One region of the Cupriavidus sp. 21MJTG02-4 genome, then DNA from elsewhere that is predicted to be linked to it. Evidence: predicted binding sites of a transcription regulator. Region 1 holds the regulator's gene; the other holds the start of a gene.
What was found. Region 1 encodes HrcA, which represses chaperone genes, less so after heat shock. Its sites were predicted from a motif close to TTAGCACTCNNNNNNNNNGAGTGCTAA; they were not measured.

Region 1 (7,356 bases):
GGCGTGCATAACCCGGCCATCAGCCGGCTGTCGCTGGCCACCGGGCTGGAGCACGAGTCCAACGGCCGCAACGGCAACGAATCGCGCAGCATCAATACCGTTTTCTTCAAGCCGACGTTCTATTTCGGCGACCAGAACAACTGGCACTGGCGCGTCGCGCCCAAGCTCTACGCCTACCTGGAGAAGAACGACAACCCCGACATCGCGCATTACCGCGGCTACATGGACCTGGACCTGGCCTATGGCAAGGCCGATTCGTGGGAGTTTGCCGCCACGGTGCGCAAGGGCACGCGCAGCTGGTACGGCAGCGTCGACGCGCGCGTGACCTATCCGCTGGCGCGGCTCATACCGGGCACCGCCGGATACCTGATGGCCGGCTACTTCGCCGGCTATGGCGAAAGCCTGCTCGACTACAACCAGAAGGTGCCCTGGCAGTTCCGGCTGGGCTACGCGCTGTCGCGCTAGCCGGCGAGCGGCTTGCCTTCCGCCTTCAGGCGCGCGTTGGCCACCGCCGCGGCGAACTGGCCATGGCCGTGCCAGCCGGTTGCGCGGCCAAGCTTCTTGCCGTTCCGGAAGAACATGAAGACCGGAATGCCATGCAGGCCGAAACGCCGGCCGAGTTCCGGGTGCGCATAGACATTGGCATGCAGCCAGTGCAGGTCCAGGGCGCGGAGCGGCCCGGGGTTGGAGAGCATGGCTTGCTTCGCCATTTCGCAGTTGAAACAGTCCACGCCCCAGAAGAACACGCACACCAGCTTGTCGCCCGCCGCGGCGATGGCGGTATCGATCGAGGCCTCGTCCACCGCTTGCATGCCGAACGCGTCAAAGGCGCGATGGTCCAGGTGCGCCGCGGATGATGGCGTGGTACCGGGTGCTGCGTCGCTCATGGCTTGCCTCCGTGAATGGCAAGACGCCCCGGGGCCAGACTGGCGCCGGGGCGTCGAGGATGGTGTCGGCGGGAGCGACCGTTCAGCCGCACCCGCGATCCGTGCTTACTTGGGTGCCGAAACCGTTACCAGCGCCGGGCGGAGCACGCGGTCGGCGATCATATAGCCGCGTTGCAGCACCGTCACGACGGTGTTGGCGTCCTGCTCGGACGGCACCATCGAGATAGCCTGGTGGCGGTGCGGGTCGAACTTGTCGCCCACCGGGTTCAGTTCCACGATCTTGCCGCGCTCGAAGGCAGCGGCCAGCTGGCGCGCGGTCAGTTCGACGCCCTCGCGCAGCTTGGCGATATCGCCCGAACCGTCCGCCAGCGCGGCCTGCAGGCTGTCCATCACGGGCAGCAGGTTGTCGGCGAAATTCTCGATGGCGAACTTGTGCGCCTTGGACACGTCCTCCTGCGCCCGGCGGCGGATGTTCTCGCTTTCCGCCACGGAGCGCAAGTACATGTCGTAGTGCTCGCGCGCCTTGGCTTCCAGCGCGGCAAGCTGTGCCGCCACATCGTCCACGGCGGCAGTCTCCGGCGCGGCGGCCGCGGCGTTGATGGCCGCTTCGGCGGCGGACTCAGGCGTCGGGGTGGATGGCGTCTGCTTCTGTTCTTCCATGTCGATCCGTATCAATGCATTGTCGCGGCCGTCCGGTCAGGCCGCGGTGGGTAAATCGGCGTGTGTCCCGCTGATCTGGTGGCAACCCGACTTTTTTCAAGGGTGGTTGCAAAGAGACCCCGAAACACACCGTTACAAACGACCCCCTTGTGCAATTGAACGCTTATTGCTTTGTTGCACTGCACTCACTAACATTCTTATCAAGAAAAATGACAAAAATAACGGGGGTCTGGAGTTGGATCACATTTGTGCCTCTCCCGAAAGGTTGGCCATGCACAAGCTTCCCGTCGTGACGCTCTGCCTGCTTGCCGCGCTGTCATTCATGACAGTCTTCATCTGCCTGTCCGGGGCCCTGACCCCGCGCGATACGGAGTATGGCAGCGGCAAGGCCGTGTTCAAGCATTACCTCGTCCACTACATCGGCGTCAATCCGTAACACGCTGCTGCCTGACGTTGATCCTTCAACGCGGCCGTACCGGCGCTTGCCGGAACGGCCGCGTTGTCGCGTTCAGCGCCTGAAATCATCAATGCGCCGCCGGTCCTTTTTGGTGGGACGGCCCTGCAACTGCGACGACGGTTCCGGCTGGAAACGCCGCTGCTCGGCTTCGGTTTGACGACGGGCGTGGCTGGCCTCGGTTTCCGCATAGAGCGTCTGTGCCACCGGCGCCGGGCCGCGCGCCTGCGCAATGCCCTTCACCATCACTTCCCAGCGTTGCTGATGGGCTTCGAGCACGACCATGTCGCCCGGCCGGACTTCGCGGGAATTCTTGCATGGCTGGCCGTTGACCGTGACCTTGCCCCGCTCGACGGCCTCTGCCGCAAGCGAGCGGGTCTTGAAGAAGCGTGCGCACCAAAGCCATTTGTCGATACGCAGGCGCGCGTCGGGCTCGAAACTGACGTTCATGCTGCCGCTCCACGGGTCTGCGCGCGACTGCGGCGCGCTTCCAGTTCATGCGGATGCGGCACGTTCAGCGGCCAGCCCTGCAGGTGCTGCAAGGCGATCTCCGCCAGCGCCGCGATCCAGGCCTGGGCATCGTTCATGCATGGGATGAAGTGGAACTGCTTGCCGCCCGCCACCATGAACTCGGTCTGGCCTTCCATAGCAATCTCTTCCAGCGTCTCGATGCAGTCGGCGGGAAACCCCGGGCAGAAGACATCGACCCGGCCCGCACCGACCTTGCCCAGTTCCGCCAGCGTCGGCGCCGTATAGGGCTGGAGCCATTCGGCTTTGCCAAAACGAGACTGGAACGTCACTTGATATTGACCCGGCTGCAGGCCCAGCGCATCACCGAGGAGTCGCCCCGTCTTGAGGCATTCGCAATGATAGGGATCGCCCAGTTCCAGCGTCCGGCGCGGCACGCCGTGGAAGGACAGGATCAGCTTGTCGCCGTGCGCGAAATCCGGCATGCCATGCTGCGCCCAGTACGCGCCAACCTGCTGGTGCAGCGCCGAAATATAGGCGGGATGGTCATGGAAATGCTTCACGAAGCGAAGCTCGGGCTGGTTACGCCACAGGCCGAGCACGCGGAACACCTCGTCGAACGCCGTGGCCGTGGTGGTGCCGGAGTATTGCGGATACATCGGCAACACCAGCACCTGCTCCGTGCCCTGGCGGCGCAACGCCTCCAGCACGGATTCGACCGACGGATTGCCATAGCGCATCGCGCAGGCGACCGTGACCTCGTAGCCCTGCTGGTTGAGCAGGCGCTGCAGCGCATGCGCCTGGCGCTCGCTGTATACGAGCAGCGGCGACCCGGTCATATGCGCCTCGCGCAGCCAGATCGACTCGTACTTGAGGGCCGAGGCGCGCGAGCGCAGGGGCACGATCACCCCATGCAGCAGCGGCAGCCAGACCAGGCGCGGGATCTCGACCACGCGCGGATCGGAAAGGAACTCCTTCAGGTAGCGCCCCACCGCCTTCGGGGTCGGTGCGTCGGGCGTGCCCAGGTTGACCAGCAGGATGGCCGTGCGCGGCGCCTGGCCGTGCTGATAGACCGGTTCGGGAGAAAACGTCATGTCGCTTCCGATGTGGCCGGGCGGCAGGATGCCGCCCGGCTGTGGAAATGGGGACGCAGACTGTGTGACCCGCTGGACGGGCCCTAGTTCTGGCTCAGTGCGCTCGACAGCAGCCGTGCCGTGATGTCGACAATCGGGATGACCCGCTCATAGGCCATGCGGGTCGGGCCGATCACCCCCAGCGTGCCGACGATCTGGCCATCCACCTCGTACGGCGCGGTGATCACGGCCATGTCTTCGAGCGGCACCAGCTGGCTTTCGCCACCGATGAAAATCTGCACGCCCTGCGCATGGCTGGACACATCAAGCAACTGGAGCAGGCTGGTCTTGTGCTCGAACACGTCGAACAGCCGGCGCAGCTTGTCCATGCTCGACGACAGGTCTTCCACCTCCAGCAGCTTGCGCTCGCCGCTGATGTAGACGTGGTCGTCCTCTTCTTCCATGGCGCTGCTGCCTGCCTCGACCGCCGCCTGCATCAGTTGCGACATGTCGCGCCGCAGGTCGCGCAGTTCTACGCGCAGGTGGTCGCGCACGGCGTCGAAGCTCATGCCCGCGTAGTGCGCGTTGAAGAAGTTCGCCGCTTCGATGAGCTGCGCGGGGGTGTACGGCAGTTCCGTCTGGATGATCCGGTTCTGCACATCGCCCTCCGGGCTGACGATGATCAGCAGGATGCGCTTGTCCGAGAGCCGCATGAATTCGATCTGCCGGAACGACTGCGCGCGCCGCGGTGTCATGATCACGCCGGCAAAGTGCGAGAGATTGGACAAGGTCCGCGCGGCCGCCGTGATCACGCGCTGCGGGCCGAGCTGCTGCTGGCCGCCAAGCTGACCCTGGATCTGGCCCGCCAGCTCCGTCATTTCCATGCCGCCGCGTTCGATCGGCTTGACGGTCAGCATGGTATCGACGAACAGGCGATACCCGCGCGGCGTGGGGATCCGTCCCGCGGAAGTATGCGGGCTTGAGATAAAGCCCATTTCCTCCAGATCGGACATCACATTGCGGATGGTGGCCGGCGACAGGTCCAACCCGGAATACCGGGACAGGGTCCGGGAGCCGACCGGCTGCCCTTCGGCAATGTAGCGCTCAATCAGGGTCTTGAGCAGCGTTTTCGAACGTTCATCCATGATGCCCCGATTTTACGCAAGTTTTACCGCTTCGGGCGCCCGGGCGGCCCCCGCCACATGGCGCGTCCGCCCCATGCTGGCAACGGTCACGGCGGTATGGTCTAATCCCCGCATGTCTGCCCCCCCCAAAACCAGCGCCTTGCGCACCCCGTTCAAGACCGTGGCCCTCGTGGGCCGGTACTCGACTGCCGGCATCGAAGGCCCGCTGGAGGAGCTCGCGTCCTACATCCTGCGCAATGGCCAGGATGTGGTGTTCGAACGCGAGACCGCGCAGGCCACGGGGCTGACCGGCTATCCCGCACTGACTGCTGAGGAAATCGGCCGGGAGGCCGACGTCGCCGTGGTGCTGGGCGGCGACGGCACGCTGCTCGGGCTTGCCCGCCAGCTCGCCGGCCACAACGTGCCGCTGATCGGCGTCAACCACGGCCGGCTCGGCTTCATGACCGATATCCCGCTCGAAGACGTGCAGACGGTGCTGCCGGACATGCTCGAAGGCCGCTACGAGGCCGAGACCCGGCTGCTGCTGGAGTCGAGCGTCGTGCGCGACGACAGCCGCATCTTCTCGGCGCTGGCCCTGAACGACGTGGTGGTCAACCGTTCGGGCATTTCCGGCATGGTCGAACTGGCCGTGTCGGTGGACGGCAACTTCATGTACAACCAGCGTTCGGACGGCCTGATCGTGTCGACCGCCACCGGCTCGACCGCCTATGCGCTGTCCGCCGGCGGCCCTATCCTCCATCCGACGCTGTCAGGGCTGGTGCTGGTGCCGATCGCCCCGCACTCGCTGTCCAACCGGCCCATCGTGCTGCCGCAAGATGCCGAGGTGACCATCGAGGTCGCGACCGCGCGCGACGCCAGCGTCAACTTCGACATGCAGTCGCTCACGTCGCTGCTGCCGGGCGACCGCATCGTCGTGCGGCGCTCGAAAAAGACCATCCAGCTGCTGCACCCGGTGGGCTACAACTACTACGCCACGCTACGCAAGAAGCTGCACTGGCACGAGTACCCGACCGAGGACAACCGCCTCTGAGCGACTGAATCCGGCTCTATCCGGCTCAAACCGTCCGCACCGACCCAACCCTTTCACCGCCACGATGCTGCGCAGCCTGTCCATCCGCGATTTCGTCATCGTCGATACGCTCGACCTCGATTTCCAGTCCGGCTTCACTGTCTTCACCGGCGAAACCGGCGCCGGCAAATCGATCCTGATCGACGCGCTGGCGCTGGTGCTGGGCGAACGCGCCGATGCCGGCATCGTGCGCGAAGGCGCCACGCGCGCCAGCATCAGCGCCACCTTCTCGACGCACGCGGCCCTCGACGCGTGGCTCGACGAGCGTGAACTGGGCGGCGAGGACGACGGCGGCACGCGTACCGTGCTGCTGCGGCGCACGGTCGACGCCGGCGGCCGCAGCAAGGCCTTCATCAACGGCGCCGCCGCGACGCTGGCCCAGTTGCGCGAGGTCGGCGACCAGCTGGTCGATATCCATGGCCAGCATGCCCACCAGCTGCTGCTGCGCCCCGACGCCCAGCGCCTGCTGTTCGACGCCCATGCCGGGCTGACCCAGCAGGCCGGCGCGGTAGCCGAGTCCTGGCGCGCGTGGCGCGCCTGCGTGCGCCAGCGCGAGGCGGTCGAGCACCAGTCGCGCGAAATGCAGCTCGAACGCGAGCGGCTCGAATGGCAGGTCGGCGAACTCGACAAGCTCGCGCCGCAGCCCGGTGAATGGGAAGAGATCCAGGCGGAGTACAACCGCCTGTCCCACGCGGCGGGCCTGATCGACGGCAGCCGCGCCGCGCTCGATGCCCTGTCCGAAGCCGACGGCTCGGTCCTGTCGGCGCTCAATGCCGTCGTGCACCGCGTGCAGCAGCTTGCCGACGTCGACCCCGCCCTGCGCGACGTGCTCGCCGCGCTGGAGCCTGCCCAGGTACAGGCCGAGGAAGCCGCGCATTCGCTCATGCGCTATGTCGACCGCCTCGAACTCGACCCCGAACGGCTCGAAGCCGTCAGCGACCGCATGCAGGCGCTGCACGCCACGGCGCGCAAGTACCGCCTGCCGCCCGAGCAGCTCGCCGATGAGCTGCTGGCGCGCCGCCAGCAGCTCGACGACCTGCAGTCGGCGCAGGACATCAACAAGGTGCTCGCGCGCGAGGCGGCCGCCAAGGCGGCCTACCTGACGCTGGCCCAGCACCTGAGCCTGGCCCGCAAGGAAGCGGCCAAGGCCCTGTCCACCGCCGTCACCGACGCCATGCAAGGCCTGTCGATGGCGGGCGGCAGCTTCGTTGCCGCACTCAATCCACTGGAGGAAGGCCAGAGCTATGGCCTGGAGCAGGTCGAATTCCTGGTCGCCGGCCACGCCGGCGTCAGCGCCCGGCCGCTGGCCCGCGTCGCCTCCGGCGGCGAACTGGCCCGCATCAGCCTGGCGATCTCGGTCATCACCAGCGAAGCATCGCCCACGCCAACGCTGATCTTCGACGAAGTCGACACCGGCATTGGCGGCGCGGTGGCCGAAGTGGTCGGCCGGCGCCTCCAGGAACTCGGGCGCGCGCGCCAGGTCCTGTGCGTGACGCACCTGCCCCAGGTAGCCGCGCAGGCCGGGCAGCATCTGCTGGTCAGCAAGGAAACCACGGGCGACGGGTCCGTGTCGGTCACGCGCTCGCGCATCCGCGCGCTC
Region 2 (7,356 bases), on a different contig from region 1:
GACTACGCCAAGTCCGGGCTGCCGATGCTGCCGATCACGCATGGCGAAAAGTACACGCTGCTCAATATCCTGCTGTACACGCTGGTCATGATCGCCGCGACGCTGCTGCCTTTTGTGTATGGCATGTGCGGCTATATCTACCTGGCCAGCGCACTGGTACTGGGCGCCTGGTTCCTGAAGTACTCGTGGACGCTGTACCGCAATTACTCCGACGAACTGGCGCAGCGCACCTTCCGCTTCTCGATCCTGTACCTGTCGATCCTGTTCGCGGCTTTGCTCGTCGATCACTACTTCAAGTTCGTGCCGCAGGTCTGAGCGGCACCATTGTTCGCGGCCTGCGGCATCTTGTCGCGGCCGCCGTGCCGCACGGCGCGGATGGGCGATACTGTGTGCTGCCCTCGCCATCGCGCGCCACCGCAGTCTTGCCGGCGCCCCGACTTCCTATCTCGCATGAACAAGCCAAGCCAATCTTCCGGGCTCCTCGCCTCGTTCCGCCGCTTTGCCGCGCTGGCCTTCCTGGCGCTGGCGCTTGCCGCCTGCGGCCAGCAGAAGGCCTCGTTCCGCAACGTCGATATCAGCGGCGGCGCGGACTTCGGCAAGGATTTTTCGCTGACGGACCATAACGGAAAAGTCCGCACGATCGCCGACTTCAAGGGCAAGGTCGTGGTGATGTTCTTCGGCTACACGCATTGTCCCGATGTCTGCCCGACCACCATGGCCGAACTCAAGGCGGTGATGGAGCAGCTCGGCCCGGACGCCGACAAGGTGCAGGTGCTGTTCGTCACGGTCGATCCGGAGCGCGATACGCAGGCGCTGCTGGCGCAGTACGTGCCGGCGTTCGATCCGCGCTTCCTGGGCATGCGGCCGGCCGACGAGGCGGCGCTGCAGAAGGTCGCGAAGGATTTCAAGGTGTACTACGCGAAGGTGCCGGGTTCTTCGCCGAACAACTACACCATGGATCACTCGGCCGGCAGCTACGTGTTCGACCCGGAAGGGCGGCTGCGGCTTTTCATCCGCCACGGGCAAGGGCCGGAGCCGATTGCCCACGACATCAAGCAGCTGCTGTCCTGAGCGCAGCGCGGGAATGAAAAAAGGCCGGTCCAGTGGACCGGCCTTTTGCATGGCGCCAGCGGTTATGGCGCCAGCAGTTGCCCGGGCGCGGCGGGATCAGGCAAATGCCTGCAGCGCGCCCTTCATCTTCTTCATGGCCGCCGCTTCGATCTGGCGAATCCGTTCGGCCGACACGCCGAATTCATCGGCCAGCTCATGCAGCGTGGCGCCGCCCGAGCCATCGTCCTCGACGTTCAGCCAGCGCGCCTCGATGATGCGGCGGCTGCGGTCGTCCAGGCGCGTCAGCGCTTCTTCCAGGCCCTCGACCTGCATACGGTCGTGACGCTGGGCTTCCAGCACCCGCGTGGGCTCGTTGTGGTTGTCCGCCAGGTAGGCGATCGGGGCGAAGTCTTCCTCGCCGTCTTCGATTTGCCCCTCCAGTGCGAGATCGCCACCCGACAGGCGGGTTTCCATCTCCATCACTTCTTCCGGCTTGACGTTGAGCTCGCGCGCAACGGCTTCGACCTGCTCCGGCGTGAAGGTATGGGCACCCTTCTTGTGGCTGCGCAGGTTGAAGAACAGCTTGCGCTGGGCCTTGGTGGTCGCCACCTTGACCATGCGCCAGTTCTTCAGCACGTACTCGTGGATCTCGGCCTTGATCCAGTGCATCGCATACGACACCAGGCGCACGCCCTGGTCCGGGTTGAAGCGCTTCACGGCCTTCATCAGGCCGATATTGCCTTCCTGGATCAGGTCAGCGTGCGGCAGGCCATACCCGAGGTACTGGCGTGCGATCGACACCACCAGGCGCAGGTGGGACATCACCAGCTGGCGTGCGGCATCAACGGAATCATGGTCGCGCAGTTCGCGCGCGAGACGCTGCTCTTCCTCGGCGGTCAGCAGGGGAATGCGGTGGATGGCCTGGATATAGCTTTCCAGGTTGCCCACGGTGGCCGGGAAGGTCAATGCAAAGCTTCCAGCCAGCTTGGGCGCCGTCGGCAGACGGCTGTTCAGCACGGTTTGGTCGGCAGGCAAGACTGCGTTCACTCAATTACTCCTTTCGCATCCGGCGGTTCAGTTGCCGGTGTGCCACTCCGGACGGGAGGACACAGCATTGCAACACATCTTAGCACTCAAGCCGGGTGAGTGCTAATTGGAGTCCCTGACGCCCTGATAGTTCCTGATGATTGTCATCTATATTTGGATAGTGTTATGCGCACCAAGTTGCTCAGACGGCATATCCGGCGCTCGGACATCCTGTGTTAGAGGTCCGCGAGGGTTCGGGGTTCGCACCGGCCGGCGGGATACAGTATTGCGCCAGACGCTACACTGACAGTGCCGTCGCGAGCACCGTCACGGCTTGTGCAAGAGCCTGCCCCACGATCCGGAGGAGCTATGTCTGCCATCGAACACCTGCTCAAGCCCCATGTACGAGACCTGGGCGATTTCACCGTGCGCCGCCTGCTGCCGGCCGCTGCCGCCCAGACCGTCGGCCCGTTCATCTTCTTCGACCATATGGGGCCGGTGACGCTGCCGCCTGGCCACGGTGCCGATGTGCGGCCGCATCCGCATATCGGCCTGGCCACGGTGACCTACCTGTTCGACGGGGAGATCATGCACCGCGACAGCCTTGGCAGCGAGCAGCTCATTCGCCCCGGCGACGTCAACTGGATGACCGCCGGCAACGGCATTGTCCATTCGGAGCGTTCGCCCGAGACCGTGCGCGAAGCCGGCGCGCGCCTGCATGGCATCCAGACCTGGGTGGCATTGCCGAAGGACCATGAGACCGTCGCGCCCTCGTTCTTCCATCATCCCGGTGCCACGCTGCCGAAAATCGAACAGCCCGGCGTGCGCATGACGGTGATTGCCGGAGATGCCTTTGGCAAGACATCGCCGGTCAAGGTATTCAGCCGCACGCTCTACGTCGCGATCGAACTCGATGTCGGCGCGAGCGTGGAGATCCCGCCGGAGCATGCCGAGCGGGGCATCTATCCGGTCGACGGCAGCGTGGCGCTCGACGGCGAAGCGCTGCCGGCCGAGCATATGGTCGTGCTGACGCCCGGCCAGGCGGCCACGCTGACGGCCACCGCGCCGTCGCGCGTGATGCTGCTGGGCGGAGATCCCACCGACGGTCACCGCTTTATCTTCTGGAACTTCGTGGCCAGCAGCAAAGAAGCGATCGAGGCGGCTTCGCAGCGCTGGGAGGACGACGGCTTCCCTCATGTCCCCGGCGAGACCGAGCGCATTCCGCTGCCGCCGCGCAAGACCTGAAGCGCCTGCGGGTCAGAGCGGACTGGCCCAGGCCACGCGCGTGCCCTGGCGCAGGCATTCCTGGATGGCGCGCACCTGCGTGGCGATCGGCGCGGGCACCGGCACCGAGCCGTCCAGCACCTTGCGCGTCCAGGCCGCCGTGTCGGCCACGTCGCTGCCCTGGGGCAGCTCGGGCACATCGGCAATCGATCCGCTGGTCGGGTCGACCAGGGTCTGCTGGTGCCCGTCATGCAGCCAGTCGATGCGGCTGCCGCGGCGCGCATCGGCCACCACCTCGCCTTCGGTGCCGCGGGCCAGCAGCACATTGGCGGGCTCATGCGAGAAATAGTCGGTCAGCGTTTCGCGGTACTCGGGGTGCGTATAGCTGTACAGGCGCAGGGCCTCGGCGGGCGAATGCGAGCCGACCGGCTGCAGCATCTTGGCCACGGTGTGCGACGAATTGCGCAGGCCGATGACCGTGCGCCGGTCCAGCAACTGCGACAGGCCCGGCGAGAGCACATCCACGGGCACCACCGCCAGCGGCCCATTCGCCCCATCGCCATCGCGCAGGCGCGCAGTGGCCTCGTCGGTGGTGGCGCACAGCGGTACGCCCAGCGCCTCGAACAGGGCCAGGCTAGTCACGCGACCCTGGAATTCGCGCGAACCGTGCACCAGCACTGGAATATTCTCGCGAGCCAGCAACAGGGCCAGCAAGGGTACGAGGTTGGGCTGCTTGCGCGCGCCGTTGTAGCTCGGAATGACCACCACCTGGCGATCCCCCGGCGCGGCCAGCGGCTGGCAGTGCGCGTGCGCGGCCTCGAGCATGCCGGCCAGTTCGTGCGGGGCTTCGCCCTTGATGCGATAAGCCATCAGCACGGCACCCAGTTCCAGGTCGGATACGCGCCCGGCCAGCATGGCGTCGAACAGGGTTTGCGCGTCTTCGCGCGGCAGTGCGCGGGCGCCGTTCACGCCGCGACCGATTTCCTTGATGTAGCGGGCCGCTGAAAACGGGCCCGTGGCGGTTGTGGCGGTGGATGTAGTCATGGGCGGGCAGCGTGGGGTTTGGTGTTTCGCTTCATGATAGCGGAGCGTCGCCGCCACGCCCATGGCGGCGGGCGCGTCCGTGGCCGTTCACGCCGCTTCCTGAAGGGCCGGGTTGCGCTGCTTGCGGTAGAGGAAATCCAGCACCGCCGTGCGGCAGGCGTGGTAGTCCTTGTCCTCGGCCAGCGCCACGCGGTCGCGCGGACGCGGCAGGCCGACGCTGAGGATTTCGCCGATCGTGGCCGCCGGGCCGTTGGTCATCATCACGATGCGGTCGGCCAGCAGGACGGCCTCGTCCACGTCGTGCGTGACCATGACCACGGTGCTGCGCGTCCGCTCCACGATCTTCAGCAAGGCATCCTGCAGGTGTGCGCGCGTGAGCGCGTCGAGCGCGCCGAACGGCTCGTCCATCAGCAACACCTTGGGCGCCATGGCGAGCGCGCGCGCAATGCCCACGCGCTGCTTCATGCCGCCCGAGATCTCGTGCGGGAACTTGCCTTCCGCGTGGGTCAGGCCCACCAGCGCCAGCGTGTCGTGCGTACGCGCCTTGAGCTGCGCCTTGCTTTCGCTCCCGCCAAACACGCGCTCCACGCCCAGATGGACGTTGTCGAAGCAGGTCATCCACGGCAGCAGCGAATGATTCTGGAACACCACCGCGCGCTCGGGCCCGGGGCCGGCGATCTCTCTCCCCGCGCAGATCAGCGCTCCGGTGGTCGGCGTGGCCAGGCCCGCGACCAGGTTCAGCAGCGTGGACTTGCCGCAGCCTGAATGACCGATCAGCGTGATGAACTCTCCCTGCGCGATCTGCAGGTTGATGTCGCGCAGCGCCACGAACGGCCCCTTGCGCGTCCTGAAGGTCTGCCCGACGTTTTCGATGCTGACGAATTTTTCCATGGCGATTTCCGTTGGGTTTGCGCGCGGCGCGGTCAGTGGTTGCCGTAGCTGAAGCGCCGCGCCAGCGCGAGCAGCGCGTGCTCCAGCAGCAGGCCGATCACGCCGATCACGAAGATGGCGATGACGATGTGCTCGACCTTCAGGTTGTTCCACTCGTCCCACAGCCAGAAGCCGATGCCGGTACCACCGGTCAGCATCTCCGCGGCGACGATGACCAGCCACGCGGTGCCGATCGACAGCCGCACGCCGGTCAGCATGTACGGCAGCACGGCCGGGAACAGCACGCGCGTGAACACCTTCCATTCGGACAGGTCCAGCACGCGCGCCACGTTCAGGTAGTCCTGCGGCACGCGCGTGACGCCCACGGCGGTGTTGATCACCATCGGCCAGATCGAGCAGATGAAGATGGCCCAGATCGCGGCCGGGTTGGCGGCCTTGAACAGCAGCAGCCCGATCGGCAGCCACGCCAGCGGCGACACCGGCCGCAGCAGGCTGATCACAGGCGACGCCATCGCGTTCAGGAAGGCGAAGCGCCCGAGGATGAAGCCGGCCGGAATGCCAACCAGTGCCGCCAGCCCGAAGCCCGCCCCCACGCGCGCGAGCGATGCCAGCACGTTCCAGCCGATGCCCTGGTCATTGGGGCCATTGCGGTAGAACGGGTCGGTGAACAGCGGCATGGCGGCATGCCAGGTAGCGCCCGGCGTTGGCAACGCGGGGATAAACGTGGCGATGCCGTGCCAGGCCAGCACGAACAGCGCGAAGCCCAGTAGCGGCGGCACGCCCTTGAGCACGAAGGCGCGCAGCGCCTCGCGGCGTTCGGCGCGCCGTACCTGGGTTTCGATTTCCAGCGCGCGGCGCCGCGCGCGTTCGCTGGCATCAGGGTCGGCCTGCAAGCTGGTTGCGCCTTCCGGCGCGGGTCTGGCGATGGCATTCACGTCTGGCTCCTTGGTTAAGGGGCAATCGGGGCAATCCGAATCGATGGCAATGGCCTTCGCGTCAGGCCTTGACCTTGAAGCCATCGGCGTAGGCTTTCGGGTCCTTGGTGGCATCCCACACCACGCCGTCGATCAGCTTTGCGGTGCGGAAGTCGCTCTTGGGCAACGGCACCTGCGCCGCGGTGGCGGCCTGCTTGTAGACATCGATGTGGTTGACCTGTTTCGCCACCGCGAGATAGTCGGGGTGCGTCTTGAGCAGCCCCCAGCGCTTGTGCTGCGTCAGGAACCACATGCCATCCGACAGGAACGGGAAGTTGGCCGAGCCGTCCTGGTAGAACTTCATCGAGTCGGGGTCATCCCAGGTCTTGCCCAGGCCGTTGCTGTAGCGGCCGAGCATGCGGTCGAGGATGATGTCCATGTCGGTGTTGACATAGGACTTGGCGGCGATGGTCTCGGCCGTCTTGCGGCGGTTCGAGGCCGATGCGTCGATGTACTTCGACGCTTCCAGGATCGCCGCCACCATCGCGCGCGCCGTGTTCGGGTACTTCTGCACGAACTCGGCGGTGGTGCCGAGCGTCTTCTCGGGATGGTCCTTCCAGATCGACTGCGTGGTTTCCACCGTGAAGCCGATCTTGTCGGCGATGGCGCGCGCGCCCCACGGCTCGCCCACGCAGAAGCCGTCCATATTGCCCACGCGCATATTGGCGACCATCTGTGGCGGCGGCACGGTGATGGCCTTGGCGTCCTGCATCGGGTTGATGCCGTTGGCGGCCAGCCAGTAGTAGAGCCACATGGCGTGCGTGCCGGTCGGGAAGGTCTGGGCGAAGGTGTAGTCGCGCTTTTCCTTGCTCATCAGCGCCTTCAGGCTGGCACCGTCCTTCACGCCTTTCTCGGCCAGCTTGGACGACAGCGTGATGGCCTGTCCGTTGTGGTTCAGGCTCATCAGGACCGCCATGTCCTTCTTCGGGCCGCCGATGCCGAGCTGCACGCCATAGATCAGACCGTACAGCACGTGGGCGGCGTCGAGTTCGCCGTTGACCAGCTTGTCGCGTACGCCGGCCCAGGAAGCCTCCTTGGTCGGCGTGATCTTGATGCCGTACTTCTTATCCAGCCCGAGCGTGGCAGCCATGACCACCGAAGCGCAATCGGTCAGCGGAATGAAGCCGATGCGCACCTCCGGCTTCTC

Region 2: rpoH (RNA polymerase sigma factor RpoH) is a predicted target of HrcA. The motif match lies at 2,177-2,203, and genes of this name have one in related genera.

What each region holds. Positions count from the first base shown of each region.
Region 1 covers NZ_JBYOJP010000008.1:270,368-277,723, forward strand. Annotated here, with positions in the region: gene AC3FKH_RS18365 (phospholipase A) at 1-465, shown strand, start outside; gene AC3FKH_RS18370 (thioredoxin family protein) at 462-887, opposite strand; gene grpE (nucleotide exchange factor GrpE) at 993-1,547, opposite strand; gene AC3FKH_RS18380 (hypothetical protein) at 1,819-1,983, shown strand; gene AC3FKH_RS18385 (RNA-binding S4 domain-containing protein) at 2,056-2,451, opposite strand; gene hemH (ferrochelatase) at 2,448-3,563, opposite strand; gene hrcA (heat-inducible transcriptional repressor HrcA) at 3,647-4,687, opposite strand; gene AC3FKH_RS18400 (NAD kinase) at 4,800-5,717, shown strand; gene recN (DNA repair protein RecN) at 5,782-7,356, shown strand, end outside.
Region 2 covers NZ_JBYOJP010000001.1:241,462-248,817, reverse strand. Annotated here, with positions in the region: gene cyoE (heme o synthase) at 1-315, shown strand, start outside; gene AC3FKH_RS01175 (SCO family protein) at 451-1,071, shown strand; gene rpoH (RNA polymerase sigma factor RpoH) at 1,168-2,097, opposite strand; gene AC3FKH_RS01165 (pirin family protein) at 2,446-3,321, shown strand; gene ybiB (DNA-binding protein YbiB) at 3,334-4,344, opposite strand; gene AC3FKH_RS01155 (ABC transporter ATP-binding protein) at 4,432-5,235, opposite strand; gene ntrB (nitrate ABC transporter permease) at 5,268-6,170, opposite strand; gene AC3FKH_RS01145 (CmpA/NrtA family ABC transporter substrate-binding protein) at 6,232-7,356, opposite strand, start outside.